4 regions of the Rhizobium sp. NFACC06-2 genome follow, and region 4 is predicted to be linked to each of the others. Evidence: predicted binding sites of a transcription regulator. Region 4 holds the regulator's gene; each other region holds the start of a gene.

Region 1 (7,751 bases), on a different contig from region 4:
GATTGCAACACGGTAGAGCTTCTTGATCTTGGCCTTGTCGCCGATCTGGTTGTCGCGCTCAACGATATAGACATAGTCGCCCTGCGCGGCGATTTCGGAGAGGCCGACCCAGCCTGCCTCGGTCTTGTCGAGCGGATAACGGACGGCGCCCCACTCCTTGGACTTCGGATTGTAGGAGACGAGCTTGACGAAGCCCTTTTCGTCCGTGCCCCATTCACGCTGCACAGCCATCCACAGCGTCGCGTCGTCGCCCTTGCCGATCATTGTCACGCCTTCGAAACCGAAGCGGGTGTCGCCGGCGAGAAGTTCCTTCGGCAATGCGATCTCAGCCTTTATCTCGCCCTTGGCGTTGACGTTATAGAGCGCGTGCGGAACGAGCTTGGCGCTGTCGCCTTCAGAAGCCAGCCAGAAACCGCCCTTGCCGTCCAGCGTGATGCCTTCGATGTCGAGCTTCTGGGCGGCGATGCCGTCACGCTTGACGCGCAGCACGCTGGTGATGGTGGCGGGCTTTTTCGTCGCATCGATGGTGAAGATCGACGGCTGGTTGCCATAGACCGAGTCGGAGACGGCATAGAGAATTCCGGGCTTTTCGGCATCGCCGACCAGACCCGAAAGAGCGCCCCAGCCGATCGGTGCACCATCGACGGTGGCGGAAACGAGCTGCGGATAGGCTGCTTCACCTTCACCGCGTTCATAGAGCATGACATGCGAGCGCACGCCGCCGTCTTCGATCAGATCGACCTCATTGGCCGTGGCAAGCAGGTTGCGCGACGGGATGGCGACAGCGCCCTCCGGCGAAACGCCCGAAGGCAGGAGCTGCGTCAGTTCCGGCTCCTTGCCGGTGTCCTTGTAGACAGCGACGACAGAGGCGCGCTCGGACAACACGAAGAAATATTTCTGGTCGCCGAAGGTCGCAGCTTCCAGACCTTCCGGCTCGATGCCCTTGGCCTTCGAGCGCTTTTCCGGATAGTGGCCGATGGCCGCAACCGCGTGTTCGAGCGAGGCGCCGGATTCGTAGACGAGCTTGCCGGTCTTGTCGAAGATGGTGAAGCCACGCGAACCGCCCTGCCAGTCGCCCTCATTGGCGATGACGATACGGTCATTGTCCAGCCACTTCACGGCGTCCGGCTCGCGCTTGCGGCCTTCCTGCTTGTCGGTGAACTTCAACTGGCCGTCGGTCTTCGTATCGATGCCTTCAAGATCGACCTTGCCGGCGGAGAAATGCGTCTTCACCGTGCCGGTCTTGCCGTCGAGAATGACGATATGATTGTTTTCCTGAAGCGTCAGCGCGATCTCGCCATTGGCGTTGATCGACACGAATTCCGGCTCCGGATCCTCAGGGGAAATTTCGGCAAGGCCGGTGAGTTCGATCTTCTTCAGCGTCGCGCAATCGGCAACGCCGTCTTTAAGGCCGACAGTCACCAGATAACCGGCTGGCATCTGCGGCAGGGCACCTTCGTTTACCTCTTCATCGCGCTCGTTTTCGATGGCGATGGCGGCGAAGGTCTTGTCCGGAGAAACGGCGACGGAATCGGGCTGGCCGCCGAGATCACAGCTTGCTTCGATCTTCTTGGTAGCAATATCGACCGTCACCAGCTTGCCAGAGGGCTTGGCGCGATTTTCCGACGTATTGACGCCGGCCAGAACCTTGAGGCCTGCGACAGCAACGGAGGTCGGCTCGCCTTCGAGCAGCAGCGCGCCGCCGGCCTTGGGAGCCTTGGCGTCGGTGATGTCGATGAAACCGATGCCGCCAAGCGGGCTGTCCGAATATATCAACGTCTTGCCGTCTTCGCTGGCGGTTATGATTTCAGCCGAGGTGACGGACTTGGCGTCCTTGTCCGCGGGAAGGTTTTTCGCCACCGGGAAAGATGCGATGCGGTTGAAAACCGGCTCGGCCGAAGCCGGGATGGCTGCGGACGTGAGCAGCGCGGCGGTCAAAGCCATTTGAGAAAATCGGAACGCCATTTTAATCCCCCTTGGGTCCAAAAATACCCCAAGGCTTCTGCGTTACAGACATGACAGTGGCATGACACTTCCTGACCGATGAATCAAAAAGCCCGGCCTGGAAGGCCGGGCTTTCGTGTTTATGCCCACATTCCGCGTCGAAAAACGCCGTGTGTCCGGATGGAAGCTACACAGGCGCTTCCCTGCTTTCATTCACATCTTGACCGGGAAAACCCGGCCTGTCCGAAAAGAGTTTTTCGAAACACCGCCCGCTTTTGGCGGCGATGTGACGGCGTCAGGGCGTCAAAACATGTTTCCTCGTGAACCTGAAAAGCTGCCCGCCCGCCGCCGGGCGTTGCAGCTTTCCGGAAACCTTACGAGTTGACGGCGTCCTTCAGGCCCTTGCCTGCGGAAAACTTCGGTACGTTGCGAGCCGGGATATCGACTTCAGCACCCGTGGAAGGGTTACGGCCCTTGGAGGCTTCACGACGGCTGACGGAGAAGCTGCCGAAGCCGGCCAGGCGAATGTCGCCACCGTTCTTCAGTTCGCTCTGTACAGTTTCGAATACAGCATCAACAGCGGAAGCAGCATCTGCCTTCGTGAGACCAGCCTTTTCGGCAACAGCAGAGACGAGCTCGTTCTTGTTCATGTTTCCACCCCTTTCAATGGTTTGAAACGACTCAAATTAAGCCGGCGCAGAATACGTTCGCATCCGCGCGCAGCAACCCAAAAGCGCTGGAATCGCCTGAAAAACAAGGGGTCTGCGTTTTTTTTCACAAAAAAGGCCGACATTTCTGCCGGCCTTCCACATATTAGTGCCAAATTCGCATCACTTGTGCGCAGCTTTACGCCACATGCGCCTTCCGACACCTAACACATTGAATCTATGCAGCAGCCGTCGCGAAAGGCGATTCCCGCCCCTCGCGACGATGCATTATCAATGCGCGATGGTCTGGCTGCCGTCGTCGACGCCTTCGACGGTTGCTATCACCGGCGTCTCGATGCTGCCGTCCCACTCGATGGGCTCCGGCTGGCGGATAAGGGCGTGCTTGATGACCTCGCCCATGCGCGACACCGGGATGATTTCCATCTCGTTCTTCACATTGTCCGGAATCTCCGCCAGATCCTTGGCGTTTTCTTCCGGGATCAGCACCTTCTTGATGCCGCCGCGAAGGGCCGCAAGCAGCTTTTCCTTCAGGCCGCCGATCGGCAGCACGCGACCGCGAAGCGTGATCTCGCCCGTCATCGCGACATCCTTCGAGACCGGAATGCCGGTCATGATGGAGACGATGGCGGTCGCCATGGCAACGCCGGCGGACGGTCCGTCCTTCGGGGTCGCACCTTCCGGAACGTGCACGTGGATGTCGCTCTTGTCGAAGCGCGGCGGCTCGATGCCGAAATCCACGGCGCGCGAACGGACATAGGATGCCGCCGCCGAAATGGATTCCTTCATCACTTCCTTGAGGTTGCCGGTCACCGTCATACGGCCCTTGCCCGGCATCATCACGCCTTCGATGGTGAGCAGCTCACCGCCGACTTCCGTCCAGGCAAGACCCGTAACGACGCCGACCTGATCCTCGCGCTCGGCCTCGCCATGGCGGAACCGCGGAACGCCCAGATAATCCGGCACGTTGGCAGCGGTGACTTCCACGGACTTGACCTTGCCCTTGATGATCTCGGTGACAGCCTTGCGCGCCAGCTTCATCAGCTCGCGTTCGAAGCTGCGCACGCCCGCCTCGCGGGTGTACTGCTGGATGACGACCATCAGGGCGTCATCGGTAACCGAGAACTCTTCCGGACGCAGGGCATGTTCCTTGATCGCCTTCGGCAACAGGTGACGCTTTGCGATTTCGCGCTTTTCGTCTTCCGTGTAACCGGCGATGCGGATCACTTCCATGCGGTCCATCAGCGGGCCGGGAATGTTCAGCGTGTTAGCCGTTGTCACGAACATCACGTCGGACAGGTCGTATTCCACTTCAAGGTAATGGTCCATGAAGGTGGAGTTCTGTTCCGGATCGAGCACCTCGAGCAGAGCCGACGACGGATCGCCACGGAAATCCATGCCCATCTTGTCGATTTCGTCGAGCAGGAAGAGCGGGTTCGCCTTCTTGGCCTTCTTCATCGACTGGACGATCTTGCCCGGCATGGAGCCGATATAGGTACGGCGGTGACCGCGGATTTCCGCTTCGTCACGAACGCCACCCAGCGCCATGCGCACATATTCGCGGCCGGTCGCCTTGGCGATCGACTTGGCGAGCGAGGTCTTGCCGACGCCGGGCGGGCCGACGAGGCAGAGGATCGGGCCACGGATTTTCGTCGCACGGGCCTGCACGGCCAGATATTCGACGATACGCTCCTTGACCTTATCCAGACCGAAGTGGTCCTGATCCAGGATCTTCTCGGCATTGTTGAGGTCCGCCTTGATCTTGGACTTCTTGCCCCACGGCAGACCGAGCAGCCAGTCGAGATAGTTGCGCACGACGGTCGCTTCCGCGGACATCGGGCTCATCTGGCGCAGCTTCTTCATTTCCGCTTCGGCCTTTTCCTTGGCCTCCTTGGAAAGCTTGGTCTTGGCGATGCGCTCTTCCAGCTCGGCCATCTCGTCACGGCCGTCCTCGCCGTCGCCGAGCTCCTTCTGGATCGCCTTCATCTGCTCGTTCAGGTAATATTCGCGCTGGGTCTTCTCCATCTGTCGCTTGACGCGCGAGCGGATGCGCTTTTCGACCTGGAGCACGGAAATTTCGCCTTCCATGAAGCCGAGCGCCTTTTCAAGCCGCTGCTTCACGCTGACGGTTTCCAGCATTTCCTGCTTTTCGGTGATCTTGATAGACAGGTGCGAAGCGACCGTATCGGCAAGCTTCGAATAATCGTCGATCTGGCCGGCGGCGCCGACAACCTCGGGCGAAATCTTCTTGTTGAGCTTCACATAGCTCTCGAATTCAGACACGACCGAACGCGACAGCGCCTCGATCTCGACCGGATCTTCGGCAGGCTCCTGCAACGGCGTCGCAGTGGCTTCATAGAAGTCCTCACGGCCGGTGTAGCTGTCGATCTGGGCGCGGCCCTTGCCTTCCACCAGCACCTTCACGGTGCCGTCGGGAAGCTTCAGAAGCTGCAGGACATTGGCGACCGTGCCGACCTTGTGGATGGCCTCCGGGGCCGGATCGTCATCGCTGGCGTTGATCTGGGTGACAAGCATGATCTGCTTGTCCGAACCCATGACTTCCTCGAGCGCACGAATGGATTTTTCCCGCCCGACGAACAGGGGAACGATCATATGCGGGAAAACGACAATGTCGCGCAGGGGAAGTACCGGATAGGTACCGCCAGATGCCGCAGACGTGATGTTCGTCATATCATTTCCTTTCCATGGTCCCTTTCGGGACACTTTGCCGGACAGCTTGGGGCATCCGGCACATTCATTTCTCGAGACTGAAAGTGGAGTTTCGAAACACCGATTTCAAGTCGCCGGAACAGACGGTCCCGCTAAGCGGCAAGACCGTGAAATTCAACAAAACCCAGCGCCGGCTAATACTACCGACATTTCCGGTTATCCTTGAGGGCTCAGGAACCGGGTCGCCGACGAAATTCACATTTCCGTCATATCGCGCTGCAAATCAGTTGTAAGACTTTATCAGCAAAGCGCAATCCGCTCCAAACGCAAAATCGGGCTTCGCCAAGTTAGGCGCAAGTTTCGCAAGGCCCATCTAATAGAAAAGGCCCGCACGGATGCGAGCCTCTGATTTCATCAAACATCACGGCAGCCAGTTACGCCGAGACGTTGGTCTTTTCTTCCTGACGGTCCGCATAGATGTAGAGCGGACGCGCGACACCGCTGACGACGTCGTTGGAAATGACCACTTCGCGTACCCCTTCCAGCGTCGGCAGTTCGAACATGGTATCCAGCAGGATCTTTTCCATGATCGAGCGCAGGCCGCGGGCACCGGTCTTGCGGGTGATCGCCTTGCGGGCGATTTCGCGCAGCGCGTCCTCGTGGAAGGTCAGCTCGACGTCTTCCATCTCGAACAGGCGCTGGTACTGCTTGACGAGCGCGTTCTTCGGCTCGGACAGGATCTGGATCAGGGCATCTTCATCCAGGTCTTCCAGCGTTGCCAGAACGGGCAGACGGCCGATGAACTCGGGGATAAGACCGAACTTCACCAGATCTTCCGGCTCCAGTTCACGCAGCACTTCGCCCACACGGCGATCGTCTTCCGCCTTGACGGTTGCACCAAAGCCAATCGAGGTCTTTTCGCCGCGGGCCGAGATGATCTTGTCGAGGCCGGCAAACGCGCCGCCGCAGATGAACAGGATATTGGTCGTATCCACCTGCAGGAATTCCTGCTGCGGATGCTTGCGTCCACCCTGCGGCGGAACGGAAGCGACCGTGCCTTCCATGATCTTCAGAAGCGCCTGCTGAACGCCCTCGCCCGACACGTCGCGCGTGATGGACGGGTTGTCCGACTTGCGGGAAATCTTGTCGACTTCATCGATATAGACGATGCCGCGCTGAGCGCGCTCGACATTGTAATCCGCAGCCTGCAACAGCTTCAGGATGATGTTTTCCACATCCTCGCCGACATAACCGGCTTCTGTCAGCGTCGTTGCATCCGCCATGGTGAAGGGAACGTCGATAATGCGGGCGAGCGTCTGGGCAAGATAGGTCTTGCCGCAACCCGTCGGACCGACAAGCATGATGTTCGACTTCGCAAGCTCGACATCGCCATTCTTGGAGGCGTGCGCGAGGCGCTTATAGTGGTTGTGAACGGCCACAGACAGGATCTTCTTCGCCTGCTTCTGGCCGATGACGTATTCGTCGAGGATCTTGATGATGTCCTGCGGGGTGGGTACACCCTCGCGCGACTTCACCATCGACGTCTTGTTCTCCTCGCGGATGATGTCCATGCACAATTCGACGCATTCATCGCAGATGAACACCGTCGGTCCGGCAATGAGTTTCCGGACTTCGTGCTGGCTCTTGCCGCAGAATGAACAATAGAGTGTATTCTTAGAGTCGCCGCCGTTGCTGCCGCTGACTTTGCTCATATCTCTTTCCTTCCAGCACGCCGCAGGTCCGCCAAACGGATCGCGGTCAACTTACCGCCCGCCGATACGGCAGCCCTTGGGGTGCATCGCCGTATCCGCCTCGTTTCCCGGGGTACTAACCGGTATCAGATACATGAGCTGACAACCGGCTGCAACGAATTCCCCATCAAACCAAAGGCCACGTCATAAAAATTCAACATAGCCTTTATATATACTAATATCGCTTTCTGTTGCGGTTGAAAGCCCCGAAATTACTTTTGCGGGTTCAAACAAACGTCAAAAAGCGGCGCGCCTCAATTCGCGGCAGCGCCTTCGATTTCCTGGCGCGAGGTCAGGATCTTGTCGATCACGCCCCAGTCCTTCGCCTCGTCTGCATCCATGAAGTGGTCGCGATCAAGGGTTTTTTCAACCTCTTCGAGCGTACGGCCGGTATGCTTCACGTAGACTTCATTGAGGCGGCGCTTCATCTTGATGATGTCGCGGGCGTGGCGCTCGATGTCCGATGCCTGCCCCTGGAAACCGCCGGAAGGCTGGTGCACCATGATGCGGGCGTTCGGGGTTGCGAAACGCATTCCCTTTTCACCGGCGGCCAGAAGCAGCGAGCCCATGGAGGCAGCCTGGCCGACGCAGAGCGTGGAGACCGCAGGGCGGATGAACTGCATCGTATCGTAAATCGCCATGCCGGCGGTCACAACGCCACCCGGCGAATTGATGTAAAGCGCGATTTCCTTCTTCGGGTTTTCAGCCTCGAGGAAAAGCA
Region 2 (7,751 bases), on a different contig from region 4:
ACATTTTCCAGCGCCTCGGCATAGACCTTGCCGAGCGCTCCGGTATCGGTGAAGAAGATCGCGGCAATGCCGGGGATCGGTCCGGGCCCGAAGCTGCGGGTGAAGAACAGCGCCCAGATCAGCATGTCGATGGAACGCAGGAAGTCGAATAGCCGCTTCATGCCCCAGTTCGCAGCCTTGTTGGCGGTGATGTTGCGCGCGGCGATGAAGGCGAGCGGCAGGGCGACGAGCGTGCCGAACAGGGTGCCCACAAAGGCCATGACCAGCGTCTGCATCAGCTTCGAAAGAATATCGGCATGTTGCCAGACGCTGTTGTCGAGGAAATCATCCACAATGTGGCCGATATTGGAGCGCTCGGGATCCAGCCTTTCTCCCCACAGCGCGAGAGCGGCGAGTTCGCCATAGCCCTTGCCCCAGAATTCCGATTTGGTGTCGAACAGGAAATTCGCCCATCCGAGGAAACGACGCTGGACATAGACCTGGCTGGTGCGGATTTCCGCCTGACCGGCAAAACCAAAATGCACGAGAACCTTGTTGCCGTCCTGCTGGATTTCCTGCGGCACATCGTCGGATGCCCGGGCCTGTTCTCCGTTGATGATGACGGGATAATTCTTGCCGTCGACATAGACATCCACGCGGGTCGGGGTCACGTCGAGGCGGTTTTCCATGCCCGCATAAACGACGCTGTAGCCGCCACCCGACAGGGGCTGCAGCCAGTCGATCTTTGCATCGACCGGATATTGCCCGCGGCTGGACCATTGCGGCTCCACCTTGCCGTCTTCGAAACGCAGGCGCGGCTGGGCACGCCAGGAATACCAGTCCTGAATATAGCTCGAGGCACGATCCCACCGGCCCTGCATGAAGGCCGGGCCGACATTGAAGAAGAAAAAGCAGCCGATCAGATAGACGGTGACGGCGAGAAGGCCGACGAGCAGACCATATCGCTGCATGAAACCGCGATTGAACACGTGCGGATGCGCGGCCGTCAGCCTCTCGCGGTCGGCGGTGTTGAGAATGAAGCTGGACGACATCAGGCCGCTCCCCGTCCGAATTCGAAGGATTGATGGCCGATCAGCCTGCGGCGCAGCCAGCCGGAAAACTGGTCGACGGCGATGATGGTAATCAGCAGAAGGATGATGATGGCATAGGTCTTCGACGCATGATCGTTACCGATCGACAGGCGGAAGACCTCGCCGATACCGCCGCCGCCCACGGCACCGATGATGGTGGAGGCGCGCACGTTGATTTCGGCGCGCAGCAGCGCGTAAGAGACGAAATTGGGCAGAACCTGCGGCACGATGGCGAAGCGCACTCGTTCCAGCCAGTTGGCGCCAGCGGCGCGCAGGCCTTCATCCGGCTTCATGTCGGCATTTTCCACCACTTCGAAGAACAGCTTGCCCAAAGCACCGATCGTGTGGACAGAAATCGCGATGATCGCGGCGATAGGGCCGATGGATAGAATGGCGGTCAACAGCCCGGCGACGACGATTTCGGGAAAAGCGCGCAGCACTTCCATGACCCGGCGCACGACCCAGCGCACGATCCCGGCACCCACGAGATTGGTGGAGGCAAAAAAGCACAGCACGAAGGCAAAACTGGTGCCGATGATTGTCGAAACCAGCGCGATGTTGAGCGTGATGATCAGCTGATAGATGAAATGCGGGATGTAGAAGCTGTCAGTGATGTAAACACGATCCGCGACGTAATTATATTTCAGCGAACCGTCCGCATAGGGCGACGGCAGGTCGAACATCGCCCGGAAAATTTCAAGCGGGCTGTCCGGCACGAAGGTTTTCATGAAGTCGAAGAAATAGGGCAGGCGCTCGAAGAATTTACCAGAATTGGCCGCGTTGGCAAAATTCAGGGAAGCGGCGAGGATGACGAGGAAGATCACAAGCGAAATAACGGTATAGATCCGTCTTGTCGCAAGCTGCTGTTGATAATGACGCATCACCGTCTGGGACGATGCGCTCAATCCCTTGGGGGAGAGGGTGCCATGATGCAGTGTGGTCGCCATGCCGCTTTTCCTTTATTGGCAAAAGCGGCGGCGCCGCAAGGCACCGCCGCTTCCGGGTATGATCGCAGGATCAGCCGCCGATAACGGACTTACGTGCGTCGATGATCGTCTGGTAGAAGGACGGATCGACCTTGATGTAGGCGGTGTTCTTGCCCTGGGTGAAACCCTGGAAGCAGGCGAGGTCCTTCTTCGGCAGTTCCATGAAGAAGTCTTCGACCTTCTGCTTCATCGCGTCGCCGAGCTTGTTGGTGACCATCAGCGGGCCGTTCGGGATCAGCGGCGACTTCCAGACTTCGACGATATCGTCCATGTCGAGGTTGCCCTTCTTGACCATCTGGTAGAGGTTGCCGGCGGTGTAGCCTTCTTCCCACTTGCCGACGCCCGAACCGAAGGTGGTGCCGACGTCGAACTTCTTGTCGAGAACGGCGAGAACGAGGTTCTCATGGCCGCCGCCGAAGCCGGTTTCGGAGAAGTATTCCTTGACCGGAACACCGGTTTCCTTCGGGATAGCCACGTTCGGAACGAGGAAGCCGGAGGTGGAGTCAGGGTCGGCAAAACCGATCTTCTTACCCTTGGCATCCTTCAGCGTCTTGATACCGCTGTCCTTGCGGGCAACCATGATCGTGTAATAACCGGTCGAACCATCAGCACCGGCCGTTGTGAGGATCGGGTCGACGGCCTTCGGATCGGCAAGAGCGATCTTGGCGTAGGAGGACGCGCCCATGGAAGCGATGTCGATGGTGCCGCCGAGAAGGCCCTGGATGACGCCGTTATAGTCCGGCGACGGGAAAACCTGAACTTCGGCAACGCCGGTCGCGGCCTTGAGGCCATCGGCAACGCACTTGGTGTTGCGGATCTGGTCGGCTTCGTTTTCGGAGCCGTCGAGACCGATGCGCAGAACCTTGACGTCCTGAGCCATGGCGGAACCGGCCAGAACGCCAAGCGCGACTGCCGAAAGAAGGACTTTCTTCAACATGGACTTTCTCCTGTTTCCCGGCGAGCCGGAGTTTGTTGTGAAGTATCGGCCCTTGACGCGGGCGCAAACGATGCTGAGCGGTTCCTCAGAGCCCGGCGAGAGCGAGCGGTTCGGGGCCGGCAGATTGCTGCACCGGACGCGCGGGAAGCTGCGCGCCGGGAATATTGATGCTGGTCGAGGTCATGGTCTCGTCGATGCCCGAGCCTTGAGAATCGGTTCCGTAAATCTCCGTGACGGCCGCAGCCGTCAGCTCCGCCGGCGTTCCATCGAAGACGACGCGGCCCTGAGACATGCCGATGATGCGTTCGCAATAATTGCGTGCCGTATCCAGCGTATGCAGGTTGGTAATAACGGTAATGCCCTCGCGTTCATTGATGTCGCGCAGCGCGTCCATCACGATCTTGGCGTTCAGCGGGTCGAGGGAAGCGATAGGCTCGTCGGCCAGAACCATCTTCGGAGACTGCATCAGGGCGCGGGCGATGGCGACGCGCTGCTGCTGACCGCCGGAAAGCGTGCCGGCCGCCTGCATGGCCACATGTTCGATGCCAAGCCTTTCCAGGGCGGCGATGGCCATCAGGCGCTCGTCATTGGTGAAGATATTGAACAGGCTGAGCGCCGTCGAGCGATGATTGAGGCGGCCGAGCATGACATTGGTGAGCACATCGAGACGCGGCACCAGATTGAACTGCTGGAAAATCATGGCGCAGTCGCGCTGCCAGCTACGAAGCGCCGCGCCCTTCAGCGCCGAAACTTCCGTGTCGTTGAAATGGATGGAACCCGAGGACGGATCGACGAGGCGGTTGATCATGCGCAGCAGCGTCGATTTTCCCGCACCCGAGCGTCCGATCACGCCGACCATCTGGCCCTGCGGAATTTCGACATTCACGGAATCGACCGCAGTGTGGTTGCCGAAACGGCGCGTGACTTGCTTCAGGTGAAAGCTCATTTCCCCGTCCAATCTTCTTTTTGACGGGGTTCGGCGTAACAGCGGTGCGTGAAGTGTGGATGTCAGTTTGATGAATAAAATATTACAGATTTCAAGGATCTCGCGTCCGCCTGTTTGCCGACAAAGCTTTCGGGAGGAATCTTGGACCGTTCAAATCCGCGTGTCTTTTGTGATCGCATAAACAAAAATCCCGGGGGTGCCCCGGGATTTGCAGGTGTTCGGCAGAGGGAGATTTCATCCGCCATATTTCGCGACGAAATCCTCGGCGTCCAGATTACGGAAATCGTCGAGAGCGACGCGCAATGTCGCGTGGTCCCAGTCCCACCACTTCAGATTATCCATTTGCCGGCCCAGTTCCGCCGGGAAGCGCTCCCGGATCAGCCGGGCGGGCACGCCGCCGACGATGGTATAGGGCGCGACATCTTTTGAGACGACTGCACCCGCCCCGATCACCGCGCCATTTCCGACCGTGACGCCGGGCAGGATCGTCGCACCATGGCCGATCCACACATCATGGCCGATGATCACGCGCTTGGCGCGGCGCGCGGCGAAGAAGTCCGTCTCATCCTCCGCATCGTCCCAATAGCTGTGGGCACGATAGGTGAAGTGATGCAGCGTCGCCCGTTGCATCGGGTGATTGGTGGCGTTGATGCGGACGGAAGCGGCGATGTTGACGAATTTGCCGATGGTGGCGCACCAGATCGCACCATCCTGCATGACATAGGAGTAGTCGCCCATCTCGACTTCCTCGATGCGGCAGCGTTCCGAAATTTCGGTATAGCGGCCAATCGAGGAATTGCTGACACGGGCGGTCTCATGGATGACGGGTTCCAGGCCGACCTTGACGCTCATGCCGCTGCCTTTCTGGGAGAAAACTGTGAGACGTCCAGAATGCGGTCGGCGACGGCTTCCCGCACCTCCTCGTCATGGAAAATGCCGAGCAGTGCCGTGCCCTTCTGTTTTTTCTCGACGATCATATCGACGACGACACGCCGGTTAAGGGCGTCCAGCGAGGCTGTCGGCTCGTCCAGAAGCAGGATCGCATGGTCGGTGATGAAACCGCGCGCGATATTCACACGCTGCTGCTCGCCGCCCGAAAAGGTCGCCGGCGGAAGCGACCATAGTTCCCGTGGCAGGTTGAGTTTCGAAAGCAGCATGGCTGCATGTTCGCGGGCTTCATCGGCGGTAACCTTGCGCGCCAGAAGCGGTTCTGCGACGACATCTATGGCAGCGACACGCGGCACGGTGCGCAGGAACTGGCTGACATAACCGATGGTGCGGTGACGGATATCGAGGATCGTGCGCGGGGAGGCGTTGCCGATATCGACGACCTGGCCCTCATGACGGACGAGAATCTGCCCGCTGTCGATGGCATAGTTGCCATAGAGCATTTTCAGGATCGAGCTTTTGCCGATGCCGGACGGGCCGCCGAGCACGACACATTCGCCGCCGCAAACGGAGAAATTGACATCGCGCACAACGGGCAATTCGATACCGTCGCGAAGATGCATGGTGAAGCTTTTGAAGACTTCCGAAACGATAAGAGGCGTCGGCATGGCATCAAACCTGCAGAATAGAGGAAACAAGCAATTGCGTGTAGGGCTCGCGCGGGTCGTCCAGCACCCGGTCGGTCAGACCATGTTCGATGACATCGCCGCCCTTCATCACCATCATGCGATGGGAAAGCAGCCGCGCCACCGCCAGATCATGGGTGACGACGACGACGGCGAGACCGAGATCGTTGACCAGACCGCGTACCAGATCGAGCAGGCGCGCCTGCACGGAGACATCAAGGCCGCCGGTCGGTTCGTCCATGAAGACGAGGCGCGGCGAAGTGACGAGGTTGCGGGCAATCTGCAGACGCTGCCGCATGCCGCCGGAAAAGGCGCGCGGCTGGTCGTCGATGCGGTCGGTGCCGATTTCCACCCGTTCCAGCCATTCGCTGGCCGATTGCCTGATATTGCCGTAATGCCGGTTGCCGACGGCCATCAGCCGCTCGCCCACGTTGGCGCCTGCCGAAACCGCCATGCGCAGCCCGTCCGCCGGGTTCTGGTGCACGAAACCCCAGTCGGTCCGCATCAGGAAACGCCGTTCGGCCTCGCCCATATGGTAGAGGTCACGTACCGAACCGTCGCGCATGCGATATTCCACGCTGCCCGCCGTCGGCATCAGCCGGGTGGAAATGCAGTTGAGAAGCGTGGTCTTGCCGGAACCGGATTCGCCGACGATGGCAAGCACCTCGCCCGGATAAAGCTCGAAGGAGACATGGCGGCAGCCGGCGCGGTCATCGTAATATTTGGAAACGTCTCTAACTTTCAGAAGCGGTGCGTCGCTCATTCTGCGGCCTCCTTCACATCCGCCAGCAGGTGGCCCTTATGGCCATGGGCGCGGCGGTCCTCGCAATGGTCGGTATCGGAGCAGACGAACATCCGCCCGCCCTTATCATTAAGCACCACCTCGTCCAGATAGACATTCTCCGCACCGCACAGCGCGCAGGGCTTGTCGAAGCGCTGGATTTCGAAGGGATGGTCCTCGAAATCGAGGCTGACGACGTCGGTATAGGGTGGCACGGCATAGATGCGCTTTTCGCGTCCTGCGCCGAAGAGCTGCAGGGCGTCCGACATATTCATTTTCGGATTGTCGAATTTCGGCGTCGGCGAGGGGTCCATCACATAACGTCCGGCAACCTTCACCGGATAGGCATAGGTGGTGGAGATGCGGCCGTTGCGGGCGATATCCTCGTAAAGCTTTACGTGCATCAGGCCGTATTCCTCCAGCGCGTGCATGACACGCGTTTCGGTCTCGCGCGGCTCGAGGAAGCGCAAGGGCTCGGGAATGGGAACCTGATAGACGAGGACCTGACCCGAATGCAGTTCTTCTTCGGGAATGCGATGCCGCGTCTGGATGATGCTCGCATCCTTGGTGCGGGTGGTGACGGCAACATTCGCTACCTTCTGGAAAAAGGCGCGGATGGAAACCGCATTGGTCGTGTCGTCGGCGCCCTGATCGATAACCTTCAGCACATCGTCTGGGCCGAGAATGGAGGCGGTTACCTGCACACCGCCGGTGCCCCAGCCATAGGGCATGGGCATTTCGCGGGAAGCGAAGGGAACCTGATAACCGGGAATGGCGATGGCCTTCAGGATCGCCCGGCGGATCATTCGCTTGGTCTGTTCGTCCAGATAAGCGAAGTTGTAGGCAGCCAGCCCGTCGTCAAATGAAACTTCTTCAAGCATTGCGCGTTAGCCTTGTGAAAAAAGGAGTACAAGCTCATGGAGATTGGAATTCTTGCAGCCGTGTTCTTTGCTGTGTTTGCAGCATCGACCGTCTTTTGCGCTTACTGGTTTGGCGAGCAGCACAGCCGCTGAGCTATTCGGCCGCATCGCCCATCCACTCCGCGCCATTGGCGTTGATCGCCTCGAAATCGGCACGCATTTTCCTGACCAGACCGAGTTCGGCCTGAAAATCCACGTAATGCGGCAGTTTCAGATGTTCGACGAAACCTGTTGCCTGAACGTTGTCGGCGTGTGAAATGACGAATTCCTCGTCCTGCGCGGGGGCCACCACATCTTCGCCGAATTCGCCTGCCCGCAGCGCCCGGTCGACCAGCGACATGGCCATCGCCTTGCGCTCGCTCTGGCCGAACACCAGACCGTAGCCGCGTGTGAATTGCGGCGGCGCCTTGGCCGAACCCTTGAACTGGTTGACCATCTGGCATTCGGTGACCTGTATATCGCCAAGCGAGACGGCAAAGCCGAGTTCCGGCACCTCCAGTTCCACCTCCACCTCGCCGATGCGGATTTCACCGACGA
Region 3 (7,751 bases), on a different contig from region 4:
GGATGTCGATTGACTGTCACAGTTCCGTCGTCAAACTGTTATACGGGCAAGAAGGACGATCGCGCGATGCAGCAGGATCACGGGACGGAAATCGGTCAGGGGATGGAACAGGGAATGGACGCTATCGCGCAGGAAGACTTCAACAAGGTTCAGCCGGTGACCGAAGGCGAGAGCCTGTGGGACAGCCCGGCGCGTTTCATCAACCGCGAATTCTCCTGGCTCCAGTTCAACCGCCGCGTTCTCGAAGAAACGCTGAACACGGATCATCCGCTGCTGGAGCGGCTGCGTTTCCTCTCCATCTCGGCCGCCAACCTCGATGAATTCTTCATGGTCCGCGTCGCCGGCCTCGAAGGGCAGGTCCGCCAGAAGATCACCGTCAAGACGCCGGACGGCAAGACGCCGGCCGAGCAGCTCGAAGATATTCTGAAGGAAATCGATAATCTGCAGATGGAGCAGCAGGCATCGCTCGCCGTTCTGCAGCAATACCTCGCCAAGGAAGAAATCTTCATCGTGCGCCCCGCCGCACTTTCGGATGCGGACCGCATCTGGCTGGAAACGGAGTTCGAGGAACGCATGTTCCCCGTTCTGACGCCGCTCTCCATCGACCCGGCGCATCCGTTCCCCTTCATTCCCAATCTCGGCTTTTCAATGGGCCTGCAGCTCGACAGCGTCAACGGCCGCGAGCCGATGACGGCGCTCTTGCGCCTGCCGCCCGCGCTCGACCGTTTCGTACGCCTGCCTGACGAAAAGAACGCCATCCGCTACATCACCCTTGAAGATGTGGTCGGCCTGTTCATCCACCGGCTCTATCCCGGCTACACCGTCCGCGGTTCCGGTACGTTCCGCATCATCCGCGACAGCGATATCGAGGTTGAGGAAGAGGCGGAAGATCTGGTCCGTTTCTTCGAGAGCGCGCTGAAGCGCCGCCGCCGCGGTTCGGTCATCCGCATCGAGACCGACAGCGAAATGCCGCAGTCGCTGCGCCAGTTCGTGGTGCATGAGCTTGGCGTGCCTGATAATCGTGTTGCCGTTCTGCCCGGCCTTCTCGCGCTCAACACCATCTCGGAAATCGTCCGCGCGCCGCGCGACGACCTGAAATTCGAACCATACAACGCCCGTTTCCCCGAGCGCGTGCGCGAACATGCCGGCGATTGCCTCGCCGCCATCCGCGAAAAGGACATGGTGGTTCACCACCCCTATGAAAGCTTCGACGTGGTCGTGCAGTTCCTGCTGCAGGCCGCGCGCGATCCCGAAGTGCTCGCCATCAAGCAGACGCTTTACCGCACCTCCAATGACAGCCCGATCGTTCGTGCGCTGATCGATGCGGCCGAAGCCGGTAAATCCGTCACCGCGCTGGTCGAGCTGAAGGCGCGTTTCGACGAAGAGGCGAATATCCGCTGGGCGCGCGATCTGGAGCGCGCCGGCGTGCAGGTCGTCTTCGGCTTCATCGAACTCAAGACCCACGCCAAGATGTCGATGGTTGTGCGCCGCGAGGACGGCAAGCTCAGAACCTATTGCCATCTCGGCACCGGCAACTATCACCCGATTACCGCCAAGATCTATACGGACCTGTCCTTCTTCACCTGCAACCCGAAGATCGCCCATGACATGGCAAATATCTTCAACTTCATCACGGGTTACGGCGAACCGGAAGAGGGCATGAAGCTGGCCGTTTCGCCCTATACGCTGCGCGCCCGCATCGTGAAGCACATCAACGAAGAGATCGAACATGCCAAGCGCGGCGCGCCGGCGGCGATCTGGATGAAGATGAATTCGCTGGTCGATCCTGAAATCATCGATACGCTGTACCGCGCCAGTGCGGCGGGCGTGGAGGTCGATCTCGTCGTGCGCGGCATCTGCTGCCTGCGCCCGCAGGTGCCCGGTCTGTCGGATAATATCCGCGTCAAATCCATCGTCGGGCGCTTCCTTGAACACAGCCGCATCTTCTGCTTCGGCAATGGTTTCGGCCTGCCGTCGGACAAGGCGCTGGTCTATATCGGCTCGGCCGACATGATGCCGCGCAACCTTGATCGGCGTGTGGAAACGCTGGTTCCGCTCACCAATCCCACCGTGCATGAGCAGGTTCTTTCACAGATTATGCTGGGCAATCTCATTGACAACCAGCAGAGCTACGAGATACTTGCGGACGGAACGTCGAGGCGCATCGAGGTGCGTAAAGGCGAAGAACCGTTCAACGCGCAGCACTATTTCATGACCAATCCCAGCCTTTCCGGACGTGGTGAAGCCTTGAAATCCAGTGCGCCCAAATTGATTGCCGGGTTGATTTCGTCCCGCAAGAAACAGGCTGAATGACTCGATCAGAAGCACAGGGGCGGCTGACCGGCCTTGCCCCCGTTTCCGTCATAGATATTGGTTCGAACTCCGTTCGTCTCGTCGTATATGAAGGTCTTTCCCGCGCGCCTGCGGTGCTGTTCAATGAAAAGGTCCTGTGCGGCCTTGGCAAGGGACTGGCGCTGACGGGCCGCATGCATGAGGAAGGCGTTAGCCGGGCGCTGATGGCGCTTCGGCGTTTCCATGTCCTTTCCGAGCAGGCGCAGGCGCAGAAGCTTTATGTGCTGGCGACGGCTGCGGCGCGTGAGGCGGAAAACGGCCCGGATTTCATCCGCGAGGCCGAAGCCATTCTCGGCTGCGAGATCGAGGTTCTGTCAGGCGAAAAGGAAGCGCTTTATTCCGCCTATGGCGTGATCAGCGGTTTCCATGATCCAGACGGCATTGCCGGCGATTTGGGCGGCGGTTCGCTCGAACTCATCGACATCAAGGGCAAGAGTTGCGGCGAGGGCATCACCCTGCCGCTCGGCGGCCTGCGGCTGTCGGAGCAGTCGGACGGCTCGCTGGAAAAAGCGGCGACGATTGCCAGAAAACACGTCAAATCCTTCGCCAAGCTTCTGGCGGCAGGTGAGGGGCGCACCTTTTACGCGGTGGGCGGCACCTGGCGAAACATCGCCAAGCTGCATATGGAGATATCGGGCTATCCGCTGCATATGATGCAGGGCTATGAATTGCCGCTGGAGGAAATGCTGAATTTTCTCGAGGAGGTCATCGTCTCCCGGGATAGCAAGGATCCGGCCTGGCAGGCGGTCTCCAAGAACCGCCGCTCGCTTCTGCCCTTCGGCGCCATCGCCATGCGCGAAGTTCTGAAAATGATGAAGCCGGCCAGGATCGCCTTCTCGGCGCAGGGCGTGCGCGAAGGTTATCTCTATTCGCTGTTGACGGAAGAAGAGCGGGATTCCGACCCGCTGCTGGTTGCAGCCGATGAACTTGCCATTCTGCGTGCCCGCTCGCCGGAACATGCGCGCGAACTGGCGGACTGGAGTGGCCGCACCTTCCCGGTCTTCGGCGTTGACGAGACCGAAGAGGAGAGCCGTTACCGGCAGGCGGCCTGCCTTCTCGCCGATATCAGCTGGCGCGCCCATCCCGATTATCGCGGATTGCAGGCGCTCAACATCATCGCCCATTCCTCCTTCGTGGCGATCACCCATCCCGGCCGCGCCTATATTGCGCTCGCCAATTATTATCGCTTCGAAGGTCTGAACGACAACGGCACCACACAGCCGCTCGCCGCCATGGCGGGTGACCGGTTGCAGGAACTCGGTAAATTGCTCGGCGGCCTGCTGCGCGTCGTCTATCTCTTCTCGGCCTCGATGCCGGGCGTCGTCGACCACCTCAAATTCCGCAAATCCAGCAATCCCGATCTCGATCTGGAATTCGTCGTGCCGCACGATTATTGCGATTTCGCCGGCGAGCGGCTGGACGGGCGTTTGCAGCAACTGGCGAAGCTGACGGGCAAGCGGCTGGCATTCGTGTTCGAATAACGAACGGCGCGTCTCTGTTTCGCGACAGGACGGTTCTTGCGTCCGCTAGGACCAGCGCTCGCAAAAGGCTTCTATGTCGCTCGACTGAAAATCGGAAAGCCGTGCCATGATCGTTTCGAATGGCCAGTCCCACCATGCGATTGATGCAAGCTTTTCCGCGATGGGCCGCGAAAATCGTTCGCGAATGATCTTTGCGGGAACGCCGCCGACGATGGTGTAGGGCGGCACGTCTCTGGTGACGACCGCGCCGGCGGCGAGCACTGCCCCGTCTCCAACCGTGACACCCGGCAAGACGATAACGCCGTGACCGATCCAGACATCGTGACCGATGACGGCGCGTTCCTCCCTGCGCCGGTCGAAAAAGGCGTCATCGCGCACGGCATCCGCAGAATAATATTCAGGGCAATAGCTGAAACGGTGCATGGATGGCCGGTCCATCGGATGGTTCGGAGCGCCTATCCTGACCTCTGCGGCGATGGCGCAGAATTTTCCGATCGTTGCATCGCCCACCATGCAACGGGGGCCAAGATAGGAGTAATTGCCAAGTTCCGCATTGTGCAGGGAGGTGTCAGCCAGAATTTCGCAGCATTCGCCGATATTGGAATCTCTTATGCTCGCCGTTGCATGGATGACGGTCTCTGCGATTTTCGGGCGCTTGATCTGTGCGGTCGAATCCATTCCAGCCTCCGGATTTGCGCCTGCTTAACCGGCGATGATGAAGGTGCTGTGACGTGGAATGGCCAAAGGGATCCGGCCGGGCCGGGCATCTTTTCTAAAACGCAGATCGCGCGCGATGCCGCGTGACACGAAATCCTGTCTTCACGCGGAATGTATCACTTGCCGGGGACATCCGCCGCGGCAGGCGTTTTCTTCCAGTAGTGGTCGGAAATGTTTTGCGCGTTCCGAATGATGTGGCCGGCGATTTCGGGGTCTCCGCCCTTGAAGGTTTTCGGGTCCGCCCCGCATAACATCAGGAAGAGCTGCTGATGGGCGACAGCGGCAAAATAGTCGCGGGGCGGTGGCTGCATGTCTGAATCGACGGCCCGGAATTCCTCAGTGACCTCTTTGCTGGCACGTTCGAGCGCTGCGTGAATGGTGGCCATCATCGCCGCTTCCGTGCGCTCCAATATGGCCTGTACCTGCCGTTCCGCCGGTGTCAGGACCGGGCAACTTTCACTCATCGAATATCTCTCCAGCCGGTGCAACCATTCCACCTGGCGATATTATCGCAAGGATTGTGTCTGCTTTGCGGGAAAGATTGACATCGTGGTCTTGAAACGCAACACACTTGGCTGGCCACCGTGCCGCGATGCGCTTTTGCTAACGGCTCAGCCGTGCCCGAGCGCCTTGCGGATGCAGGCGCTGAGATAGGCATATTGCAGCGGCGTTATCGTCGCCATGGCTTCCGTGCGGCTGGCAAGCCTGTCCTGATAGCCGACCGGAATATCGAACTGGCTGAAGGTGAAATCCCAGCGGGTGCCTTCGACGATATTGTAAAAATGGTCGGCACCGCTGACAGCGGTTTTGGCAAGCTCTCCGCCGAAAATATCCTGTACCACCAGCGCGGTGACGCTGCCTTGGCCCTTGGCGGGGTTTTCGCGCGACCAGAGGCCGCTCGTCTCGCCCGACCAGCTTTTCTTCAGGGCGTAATAAAGTCTTTCTGCATGGTCCTGCATGAAACGTCTTCTTTTCCGCTAGCTCTGGAAAATCGGAACGGAGCGCCATGCAGACATTTGTGTCTGCCGGGCGCTCCGGCCGGATCATTCGCGGCCGTCAAAGCAAGTGACAGCAGCCTTGGTCTTATTTCGCCTCAAGCAGGTCCTTGACCTCCAGCAGGACGAATTCGTTGTCGTCAGCCTTGTCCAGCGCACGGCCGGCGGAGAAGGGCAGGTTGTTGTCGTTGCCGACGACGATATGGGTGGCATCGACGCGGTCGACATTCTCGATGGTGACGAAAGGCATGTCGTAATAGCCGTTACCGCCGCCCTGACGCTTCTTGTTCTCCGGGTCGGAAATCTTCATCAGGTCGATGTAGCCGATCTTGCGGGCGGCCTTGCCGACATTGGCGTCGTTGAATTCGATCTTGTAGATGCGCTTCAGCTTGGCAGGGCGGGCGAAGCAGTCCGCAGCCGGAGCCTTGGGGTCGGCGCAGGCCTTGTCGGCCGTGCCGGCGCCGTTGTCGCGCTCAATGACGAGCGCGGTGGTGTCATTTAGCATGTTGAAGTCGCCGATTGCCTCGCCGCCTTCCGCCAGCGGATAAAGCCAGCTGCGGCCGGTCCACGCCTTCTTGGCGGTGTCGAGTTCGATGATGCGCAGCGCGGTCGCGCCGTCTTCGGTTTTTTCCACTTGGCCGTCGGCCATGTAGAGCGGGCCTTCCAGCAGGCCATAGAGCTTCGAGCCGTCCTTGGAGAGCGCCATGCCTTCATAACCGCCGGAACGCTTCAGGTTGAAAGCCGGCATTTTCTGTGTCGGGTTGCCGGGCAGGGCAAGAGCCGGATGGTCGGGAGATTTCACCTCGATGTCGCCGGCCTTGGTCGAGATCACGTCGGTCAGCTTGCCGTCGCGGGTGAATTTCAGAATGTAGGGGCCGAATTCCTCGCCGACCCAGAAACCGTCAGCGACCGGCTGAATGGATTCGACGTCGAAATCCGCACCCGTCAGGTAACGCTTGCTCGAGCCTTCCAGAACGATGGGGAAGGGCGCCTTCATGTCGGGATCGGAGAGGAACACGGTTTCAAGCGCGTTGACCTTGCCGGCGTCCCAGTCGAACTTCAGATGGTGAAGCATCAGCATGGCGTCGCTGGAATTGAGCTTGGAACCGAAACCGTTGTCGGAAAGGCTCCAGAAGCTACCGTCCGGCATCGCCCTTATGCCGGAAAAGCCCTGCATCGGCTGGCCGTTGAACGGCATGGAAAGGCCGGTCAGGCGCACGCCGTCCTTGCCGGGCACGGTGCCGAGGCCCTCGGCGCGCTTGCGGTCGGCCGTGGTGAATTTGGCGGAGGTCTTGAGGTGCTCCGGCGCATCGGCAGGTGCGGCGATCATGGTGTTGGCAGGCAGAATGGCGTGCGAAACGAGCTTTGCCGGAAACTCCTTTTCCGCCGCATGCGCCGCACCGGTGAGCGCGAGAACCGCGAAAGGTGCAAAAAGAATGTGCTTCATGATGGAGACCCCTCTCAATACCTGTTGAAGACAGGATTGACGCGATAGGGTCGTCGCATGACAGGCAGGTGATTGCCGTTTGAAGCTTTGATGAATTTTGATGACGGCCATCGCCGGCAAATGGGCCGCACGGCTTTTTTGCGCCCGTGGCCCTTATGCGGCAGGCGCCTGATATTGGCTGAGCGTGCAGACGCCGAGCGTCTGGCCACGGCCCTTGACGGCATGTTCGCCCAGATATTCGCTGCGCACGCCCTTCGGAAGCACCAGCTGATGGGCAAGGTCGGCGGAAATCAGCACCGGGTGGCCGAGCATCTTGCTCAGCGATTCGAGCCGCGAGGTCGTGTTCACCGTATCGCCGAAATAGGTGATCTTGTGATGGTCGACGCCGATTTCCGCGGTGATGACCGGCCCGCCATGAATGGCGAAGCGCAGGCGCGGCACCTCGCCGAAGCGGGAAAGCCACATGTCGCGGGTGTTTTCAATGGTCGCCTGAATATCGAAGACGCAGCGCACGCAGGCCGCCCGCCGGATCGCCATGTGATAGGGCCAGGTGATGATGGCGGCGTCGCCGATATAGTCGTCGATGACGCCGCCGTGTTTTCTGACCGGTGCGGCATAACTTGCAAAAATTTCGCCGAGAAATTCCTGGGCCTTCAGGTCGCCATGGGTCTCGGCGAAGGAGGTGGAGCCGACGAGATCGATGAAGATGAAGACGCGGTCTTCACTGACCGGCCGGCGATAACGCCCCAGGATGAGGTC
Region 4 (7,751 bases):
CGTCTGCACGAATCCGGCACCGGTCTTTCCGGCGGTCAGCAGCAGCGTCTGTGCATCGCACGCGCCGTTGCCGTCAGCCCGGAAGTGATCCTGATGGACGAGCCCTGCTCGGCTCTCGACCCTATCGCGACCGCAAAGGTCGAAGAATTGATCCACGAGCTGCGCACCAATTACACCATCGTCATCGTCACGCACTCCATGCAGCAGGCGGCGCGTGTTTCCCAGCGCACGGCCATGTTCCATCTTGGTCATCTTGTCGAGGAAAACGAAACCGACAAGATGTTCACCAATCCGGACGACCAGCGCACGCAGGATTACATCATGGGCCGCTTCGGCTGATCCCGGCCGGTGCTTTATCGAAACCGAACAAGACTGGTGCTTCTGCCGTGCCCGCTTCCGGGTACGCGCATGCAGGCCAAGCCGGAGGACTAGACCATGACACAGACAACGACCCATTCGCACATCGTTTCCGTTTATGACGATGAATTGAAGTTTTTGACGCGCCGCATCGCCGAAATGGGCGGTCTTGCGGAGCAGATGTGCGCCGATGCCGTGCGTGCGCTCGTCAATTCCGATGCCGCGCTCGCCCAGAAGGTCATTTCCGACGATGCGATCCTCGACCACGCCGAGCGCGAGATCGGCGACAAGGCCATCGTCACCATCGCCAAACGCCAGCCGATGGCGGCAGACCTTCGCGAAATCATCGGCACCCTGCGTATTGCAGCTGACCTTGAGCGCGTCGGCGACCTTGGCAAGAACACCGCCAAGCGCGTCATCGCCGTTGCCGGCACCGGCGTGCCGCGCAAGCTCGCCCGTGGCATCGAGCACCTGTCGGAACTGGCGCTGGTGCAGCTCAAGGAAGTGCTGGACGTCTATTCCACGCGTTCCGCCGAGAAGGCCAATGCCATTCGCGAGCGCGACGAAGAAATCGACGCCATGTACACGTCGCTCTTCCGTGAGCTTCTGACCTACATGATGGAAGATCCGCGCAACATCACCACCTGCACGCATCTTCTGTTCTGCGCCAAGAACATCGAGCGTATCGGCGACCACGCCACCAATATCGCCGAGACGATCTATTACATGACCACCGGCAGCCAGCCGGAAGGCGAGCGTCCGAAGGACGACAGTTCCAACACCCTCGGTTCGGTGACCGAGTAACAGACAGGCAGCGGCTTGCGGAGTTAGTATATGGTGCCCAAGATTGCAGTTGTGGAAGACGAGGAAGCGCTGAGCGTCCTGCTTCGTTACAATCTCGAGGCTGAGGGATATGACGTCGACACGATACCCCGTGGAGACGAGGCAGAAATCAGGCTGCAGGAACGTATTCCGGACCTCCTTATCCTGGATTGGATGCTTCCCGGCGTTTCCGGTATCGAACTGTGCCGTCGGCTCAGGATGCGGCCGGAAACCGAGCGCCTGCCCATCATCATGCTGACGGCGCGCGGCGAAGAAAGCGAACGGGTTCGCGGTCTTGCCACCGGCGCCGACGATTATGTCGTCAAGCCGTTCTCGACCCCGGAACTCATGGCCCGCGTCAAGGCCATGCTGCGCCGCGCCCGCCCCGAGGTTCTGTCTTCGGTGCTGAAATGCGGCGATATCGAACTGGATCGTGAGACCCATCGCGTTCACCGCAAGAGCCGCGAAGTGCGCCTCGGCCCGACGGAATTCCGCTTGCTGGAATTCCTGATGACCTCTCCCGGCCGGGTGTTTTCCCGCTCGCAATTGCTGGATGGCGTCTGGGGTCACGATATCTATGTGGATGAGCGCACCGTCGACGTGCATGTCGGACGTCTGCGCAAGGCGCTCAATTTTTCCCACATGCAGGATGTCATCCGCACCGTGCGTGGCGCCGGATATTCAATGGAAGCCTGAGAAAACCGAAACCAATGGTTTCACTCGGGGTAAATTCCCTAAAAATCAGAAGGCCCGAGACCGGAACGGTGTCGGGCCTTTCGATTTTGAACCTTCCGCACGTGCGTATCCTCGTTCTTTTGAAGGTGACAGACGGTCTGCTGAAAGCCGGATTGCGCGGTGAAACCTGACAGTAGGAAGGCGCGGCACGTCGCCGACGAATTCAGAGCATTTGCCGCAAGGGCCTATCGCGGTTTTTGCATCCGGAGAATGCGCAAGAACAGGGATGGGGAGCGCCTCTTAAACAACGCGGGCTCCGCGTCTGAACCACTTTGGATTCCGCCATAAAAAAACGGGCCCGAAGGCCCGTAGTTTTTGAGTGTCGAATGCGTGCCGCAACACTCAAGCCTTGCGACGCTCGCTTACCGGCTGGTAGGCAAGCTTTGCATGGAACTTGCAATAGGGCGAAGATTCCAGTGCTTCACAACCGCAGAAATGGAAATCATCCTTCAGCGGATCGCCGACCGGCCACTTGCAGGTGCGCTCCGTCAGTTCCGTCAGCGTCAGGCGGCGGGAAATCGGTGTCACGACATTTTTGGAGGGAACGTAATCGAGAACTTCGGCGGTCTCGATATCGATCTCCTCGTGCAGCGCCGTTGCCGCGCTCGAGCGGTTCAAGGCGCGTGCAGGTGCTGCGCTGACGCGGGTCGCGAAATTTGTCGCGCGCGGGGCAGGGGCAGCGGTGCGCTTGGGCGCGGAACGCGCCGAAGTAACCGGGCCGCCGGCCTTCACGCGTCCCGGCAGGTTGAGGCGATGGACCTTGCCGATGACGGCATTGCGGCTCACACCGCCCAGCTGTGCTGCTATCTGGCTGGCGCTAAGCCCCTCGGACCACAATTTCTTGAGTTTTTCGACCCGTTCGTCTGTCCAGTTCATGCCGCTTCTCCGCTCGTCGCGTATAATGTCGGCAGAATCCCTCTCCGTCTCGCGGGCGTGCCGCGAGCGTGGTTTCTGCCTGATTTTTGGTGACTAGTTCCGCCGCAATGCAGTCTAGTAATTAGCGATTAACCTAGTGCCACGCAGACTCCGTGGCAAGAGTCGCGGGAATCATCTCGAATCGATTTTCCGGTTTTCCCCAACTTGCTGGCGAGTTGAGTCTGAAAGGCAACACCTTGGGCCTCATTCGCCGCCGCCTACTAGGGCTTGAGAAGCCCGGGAAACGCGGACTTTTGTTGACATCGGCAGGCGAAGTGACAATAGTGCCCCTGCCGCCGCGAGGCGGCATTTTTGATTTTCAGGCAAGGGATAACCCCGAAAGCCTATTGACAACCGTCTGACAGCGCATCCGCGCAAGGAGTGATACAGCCATGGCCGAAGCCGCCGCGCCATTGTTCGATACGTTTGCAAGAGCCCCCCTGCGCTTCGAGCGAGGCGAGGGCGTCTGGCTGTTCACGGAAAGCGGCGAACGATATCTGGATTTTGCAGCCGGCGTCGCGGTCAACTCGCTGGGCCACGCCCATCCGCACCTCGTTGAGGCGATCAAGACCCAGGCCGAGAAGGTCTGGCACGTCTCGAACCTTTATGAAGTGCCGGGCCAGGAAAAGCTTGCAAAGCGCCTGACGGAAGCGACATTCGCAGACAAGGTCTTCTTCACCAATTCCGGCGCGGAAGCGCTGGAATGCGCGATCAAGACCGCGCGCCGTTATCATTATTCCAAGGGGCATCCGGAAAAGTTCCGGATTATTACTTTCGAAGGCGCCTTCCATGGCCGCACGCTGGCGACGATTGCCGCCGGCGGCCAGCAGAAATATCTCGAAGGTTTCGGCCCCAAGGTCGAAGGTTTCGACCAGGTGCCCTTCGGTGACGTCGATGCGCTGAAAGCCGCCATCACGGCCGAGACGGCCGCGCTTCTGATCGAGCCCATTCAGGGTGAGGGCGGCATTCGCGCGCCAGCCAAGGAATTCCTGCAGCTGCTGCGGTCGCTCTGCGATGAGCATGGCATGCTGCTGATTTTCGATGAGGTCCAGACCGGCGTTGGCCGTACGGGCAAGCTCTTTGCCTATGAGCAGACGGGCGTTGCACCGGATATCATGGCGGTTGCAAAGGGTATCGGCGGCGGTTTCCCGCTCGGCGCCTGCCTTGCGACGGCGGATGCCGCTTCCGGCATGACGGCGGGCGTGCATGGCACCACCTATGGCGGCAACCCGCTGGCCATGGCTGTCGGTAATGCCGTGCTCGACGTCGTCCTCTCCGAGGGCTTTCTGGAAAAGGTTCGTGATGTCGCGCTGGTCTTCCGCCAGGGCCTTGCTTCGCTGAAGGATCGTTATCCTGACGTTATCGAGGAAATCCGTGGCGAAGGCTTGCTTCTCGGCATCAAGGCCAAGGTTCCATCGGGCGAGCTGTTGCAGGCCATGCGCGCCGAGCGTCTGCTGGGTGTGCCGGCGGGCGACAACGTCATCCGTCTTCTGCCGCCGCTCGTCACCACGGCGGAAGAGGCCCGCGAGGGTCTGTCACGCGTGGAAGCGGCCGCCGCTTCCCTGACAGCGAAACAGGCAAAAATCGCCTGAGGAAACAATAAAGGGCGGGCCTCTTCCCCGAGGCTCGCGAGCATGGGACAGTTTGAAATGGCTTCACCTAAACATTTTCTTGACCTGTCGGCCGTCAGCTCGCAGGACCTGCGGGCAATTCTTGACGATGCCCGCGCACGCAAGGCGGCCACGAAGGCCGGAACGGCGGAAAAGCCGCTTGCCGGCAAAATGCTGGCTATGATCTTCGAAAAGCCTTCCACCCGCACCCGCGTCTCCTTCGATGTCGGCATGCGCCAGCTCGGTGGCGAGACGCTTTTCCTCTCCGGTACGGAAATGCAGCTCGGTCGCGCCGAAACGATCGGCGATACGGCCAAGGTGCTGTCGCGTTACGTCGACGCCATCATGATCCGCACGACGGATCATTCGCGCCTGTTGGAGCTTGCCGAACACGCGACCGTGCCGGTCATCAACGCCCTGACGGACGACACGCATCCCTGCCAGATCATGGCGGATATCATGACCTTCGAGGAACATCGCGGCCCGGTCAAAGGCAAGACCATTGCCTGGACGGGTGACGGCAATAACGTCCTGCATTCCTTCGTCGAAGGCTCGGCCCGTTTCGGTTACCGCATGACGATGGCCGTGCCGATGGGCTCCGAACCGCATGACAAGTTCCTGAACTGGGCGCGCAACAATGGCGGCGAGATCATGCTGTGCCACGACGCCGACAAGGCCGTTGCGGGTGCTGATTGCGTCGTTACCGATACCTGGGTGTCCATGAACCAGGAACACAAGGCGCGCGGCCACAACATCTTCCAGCCCTATCAGGTGAATGAAGCCCTGATGGCCAAGGCGGAAAAAGACGCGCTGTTCATGCATTGCCTGCCGGCCCACCGCGGTGAGGAAGTGACGGATGCCGTGATCGACGGTCCGCAATCCGTCGTCTTCGACGAGGCGGAAAACCGCCTCCACGCGCAGAAGTCCATCATCGCATGGTGCATGGGCGTCATTTGATGAGCAATCGCCCGGCCTGACACGCGTCACGCCGGGTGCTTGAACTTGACCGCATAGATTACCATCTGTGGGACTTCGAAGAGGCTCGTCGGTTTTGCTGGCGGGCCACATTCACGATTTGCACGTTTTTCCCCGGAAGCGGTTTCTCTTCCCGGGTCTCTGTGCGACAAGCGAAAAAAGCACATTTTAAAAGCCGGACTTTTGGACGGTAGCGGCGCCACGGCTGCGCCAGGGAGTATGACATGGCAGATGTAACGGTTGAACTGGACGATCTCGATTTTGCTGGCGACGACAAGGTTGTGCCCTTTCAGGTCGAAGGTCTGGATGTGCGCGGCCGCGCCGTGCAGGTGGGTCCGCTGCTGAATGCCATCCTCGAACGGCATGACTATCCCCCGGCGGTCGCACGCCTGCTGGCGGAAGCGACCGTTCTGACGGCGCTGATCGGCACGTCGCTCAAGTTTTCCGGCAAGCTGACCGTCCAGACCAAGGGTGACGGCCCGGTCGACCTGCTGGTTGCGGATTTCACCGCGCCGGAAAGCATGCGCGCTTATGCCCGTTTCGATGAGGAGCGGCTGGCGGAGGCGATTGCGGCCGGGGCGACGTCGCCGGAGCAATTGCTCGGCAACGGCATTCTGGCCTTCACGATCGATCAGGGTGCGGGCATGCAGCCTTATCAGGGTATCGTGCCGCTCGATGGCTCCTCGCTGGAGGACATTGCCGGGGTTTATTTCCGCCAGTCGGAACAGCTTCCCACCCGCGTGCGGCTGGGCGTTGCCGAATTCTTCGACCGTGATGGCGAAGGCAAGCCGCGTCATGGCTGGCGTGCGGGCGGCGTTATCGCGCAGTTCCTGCCGCAGGCGCCTGAGCGGTTGCGCATGCGCGACCTGCATGGCGGCGATGGCGATGAAGGCGGTCACGAGGTGCAGGAAGACGATGCCTGGACCGAGGCGGTAACGCTGCTGAACACGGTGGATACCGACGAGCTGACCGATCCGCAGGTGCCGGTGGAACGTCTTCTCTTCCGGCTTTTCCACGAGAGCGGTGTGCGCATCTACGATCCGCAGGCGGTTTTCGACCGTTGCAGCTGCTCGCGGGACAAGATCAAGGGGGTGCTGTCCGGCTTCACCGCCGAGGAGATCGAGGCAAGCGAGGAAGACGGCGCCATTGCCGTGACCTGCGAGTTCTGCTCCACCACCTATCGCTACGATGTCAGCGAATTTGAGAATGCCTGAATGAAAGCCGCGTCCTGAAGGGCGCGGCTTTTTCATTGCCGGGTGAATGTCAGTTCAGGACCCGCATCAGGCCGGGTGAATCCAGCGAAAAGGCGGGTATGGTGACGTTGAACACCTCGCCATTTTCCGTTTCCATTTCATAATGGCCGAACATCAGGCCGGAAGGTGTATCAAGCGGGCAGCCGGAAGAATATTCGTAGCTGTCGCCCGGTTTCAGATGCGGCTTCTCACCCACAACGCCCGGCCCATAGACCTCATCCACCTGTCCGTTCTGATCGGTGATGTGCCAATAGCGATTAACGAGGGTAACCGGAATATCGGAATTGTTCGCGATCACGACTTTGTAGCCCCAGACGTAACGATCGTCATCCGGGTCGGATTGTTCCTCGAGATAATACGGATCGACCGTTACCTCGATATCCCTTGTCAGAGCACGATACATACGCGCCACACCTCGATATTATGCCTGCCGCCGCATTCTACACTATAGGCTCTGGCTATCGTCAAGAAAATGAATGACTTGACGGGCAGGAGGCGTCTCCTGTTGCGCTGTTTTCCACCGTTAGGGATAACAGTAAAGGTAAATATTGGTTGCCTGAAGCGGTCTTTTTGGACCGTGCAGGGGAACCATGGCCCGACACGCGGTCAGGCCATGGTGCCTTGCGGATTGAATTTTTAGGCCGAAACGGCCGTCAGACCCTTCTCCAGATCCTCCAGCAGATCGTCGGTATCCTCGATGCCGCAGGAAAGGCGCAGGGTGCCGCCGGAAATGCCGAGTTCGGCACGCGCCTCGTCGGTGAGGTTCTTGTGCGTCGTCGTGCCGGGATGGGTGATGAGGCTCTTGGCATCGCCGAGATTGTTGGAAATCTTCACGATCTCAAGCGCGTTCTGCAGCTTGAAGGCTGCTTCCTTGCCACCCTTCAGCTCGAAAGCCACCAGCGTCGAGCCGCCGGACATCTGCCGGGCGATGATATCGGCCTGCGGGTGATCGGCGCGGCCGGGATAGATGACCTTGGCGACCTTGCCGCTATCGGCGAGAAAATCGGCGATTTTGCCGGCATTGGCCGTCTGCTGCTTCACACGCAGTGGCAGGGTCTCGATGCCTTTCAGAAGCGTCCAGGCA

What was found. The regulator PhoB, encoded in region 4, activates phosphate uptake and scavenging genes when phosphate is short. The targets are predictions, from matches to a motif close to TGTCATNNANCTGTCAT.
Region 1: a site for PhoB is predicted at 2,016-2,032, ahead of F3H58_RS05400 (esterase-like activity of phytase family protein). Genes of this name have one in related genera too.
Region 2: a site for PhoB is predicted at 3,999-4,015, ahead of phnC (phosphonate ABC transporter ATP-binding protein). Genes of this name have one in related genera too.
Region 3: a site for PhoB is predicted at 4,549-4,565, ahead of F3H58_RS06190 (DapH/DapD/GlmU-related protein). Genes of this name have one in related genera too.

The regions. Positions count from the first base shown of each region.
Region 1 covers NZ_FMVA01000002.1:214,394-222,144, forward strand. Annotated here, with positions in the region: gene F3H58_RS05400 (esterase-like activity of phytase family protein) at 1-1,965, opposite strand, end outside; gene hupB (DNA-binding protein HupB) at 2,319-2,594, opposite strand; gene lon (endopeptidase La) at 2,883-5,300, opposite strand; gene clpX (ATP-dependent Clp protease ATP-binding subunit ClpX) at 5,714-6,991, opposite strand; gene clpP (ATP-dependent Clp endopeptidase proteolytic subunit ClpP) at 7,285-7,751, opposite strand, start outside.
Region 2 covers NZ_FMVA01000008.1:112,240-119,990, forward strand. Annotated here, with positions in the region: gene phnE (phosphonate ABC transporter, permease protein PhnE) at 1-1,031, opposite strand, end outside; gene phnE (phosphonate ABC transporter, permease protein PhnE) at 1,031-2,017, opposite strand; gene phnD (phosphonate ABC transporter substrate-binding protein) at 2,088-2,993, opposite strand; gene phnC (phosphonate ABC transporter ATP-binding protein) at 3,079-3,939, opposite strand; gene F3H58_RS15235 (transferase hexapeptide repeat family protein) at 4,174-4,791, opposite strand; gene phnL (phosphonate C-P lyase system protein PhnL) at 4,788-5,495, opposite strand; gene phnK (phosphonate C-P lyase system protein PhnK) at 5,500-6,276, opposite strand; gene F3H58_RS15250 (alpha-D-ribose 1-methylphosphonate 5-phosphate C-P-lyase PhnJ) at 6,273-7,175, opposite strand; gene F3H58_RS15255 (carbon-phosphorus lyase complex subunit) at 7,309-7,751, opposite strand, start outside.
Region 3 covers NZ_FMVA01000002.1:360,776-368,526, reverse strand. Annotated here, with positions in the region: gene hdaA (DnaA regulatory inactivator HdaA) at 1-13, shown strand, start outside; gene F3H58_RS06200 (RNA degradosome polyphosphate kinase) at 10-2,313, shown strand; gene ppx (exopolyphosphatase) at 2,310-3,833, shown strand; gene F3H58_RS06190 (DapH/DapD/GlmU-related protein) at 3,879-4,511, opposite strand; gene F3H58_RS06185 (hypothetical protein) at 4,667-5,014, opposite strand; gene F3H58_RS06180 (YunG family protein) at 5,162-5,509, opposite strand; gene F3H58_RS06175 (esterase-like activity of phytase family protein) at 5,634-6,992, opposite strand; gene F3H58_RS06170 (adenylate/guanylate cyclase domain-containing protein) at 7,146-7,751, opposite strand, start outside.
Region 4 covers NZ_FMVA01000017.1:14,577-22,327, reverse strand. Annotated here, with positions in the region: gene pstB (phosphate ABC transporter ATP-binding protein PstB) at 1-339, shown strand, start outside; gene phoU (phosphate signaling complex protein PhoU) at 436-1,161, shown strand; gene phoB (phosphate regulon transcriptional regulator PhoB) at 1,192-1,875, shown strand; gene F3H58_RS22490 (GcrA family cell cycle regulator) at 2,257-2,790, opposite strand; gene F3H58_RS22480 (aspartate aminotransferase family protein) at 3,222-4,421, shown strand; gene argF (ornithine carbamoyltransferase) at 4,479-5,396, shown strand; gene F3H58_RS22470 (Hsp33 family molecular chaperone) at 5,639-6,628, shown strand; gene apaG (Co2+/Mg2+ efflux facilitator ApaG/CorD) at 6,678-7,070, opposite strand; gene F3H58_RS22460 (O-succinylhomoserine sulfhydrylase) at 7,304-7,751, opposite strand, start outside.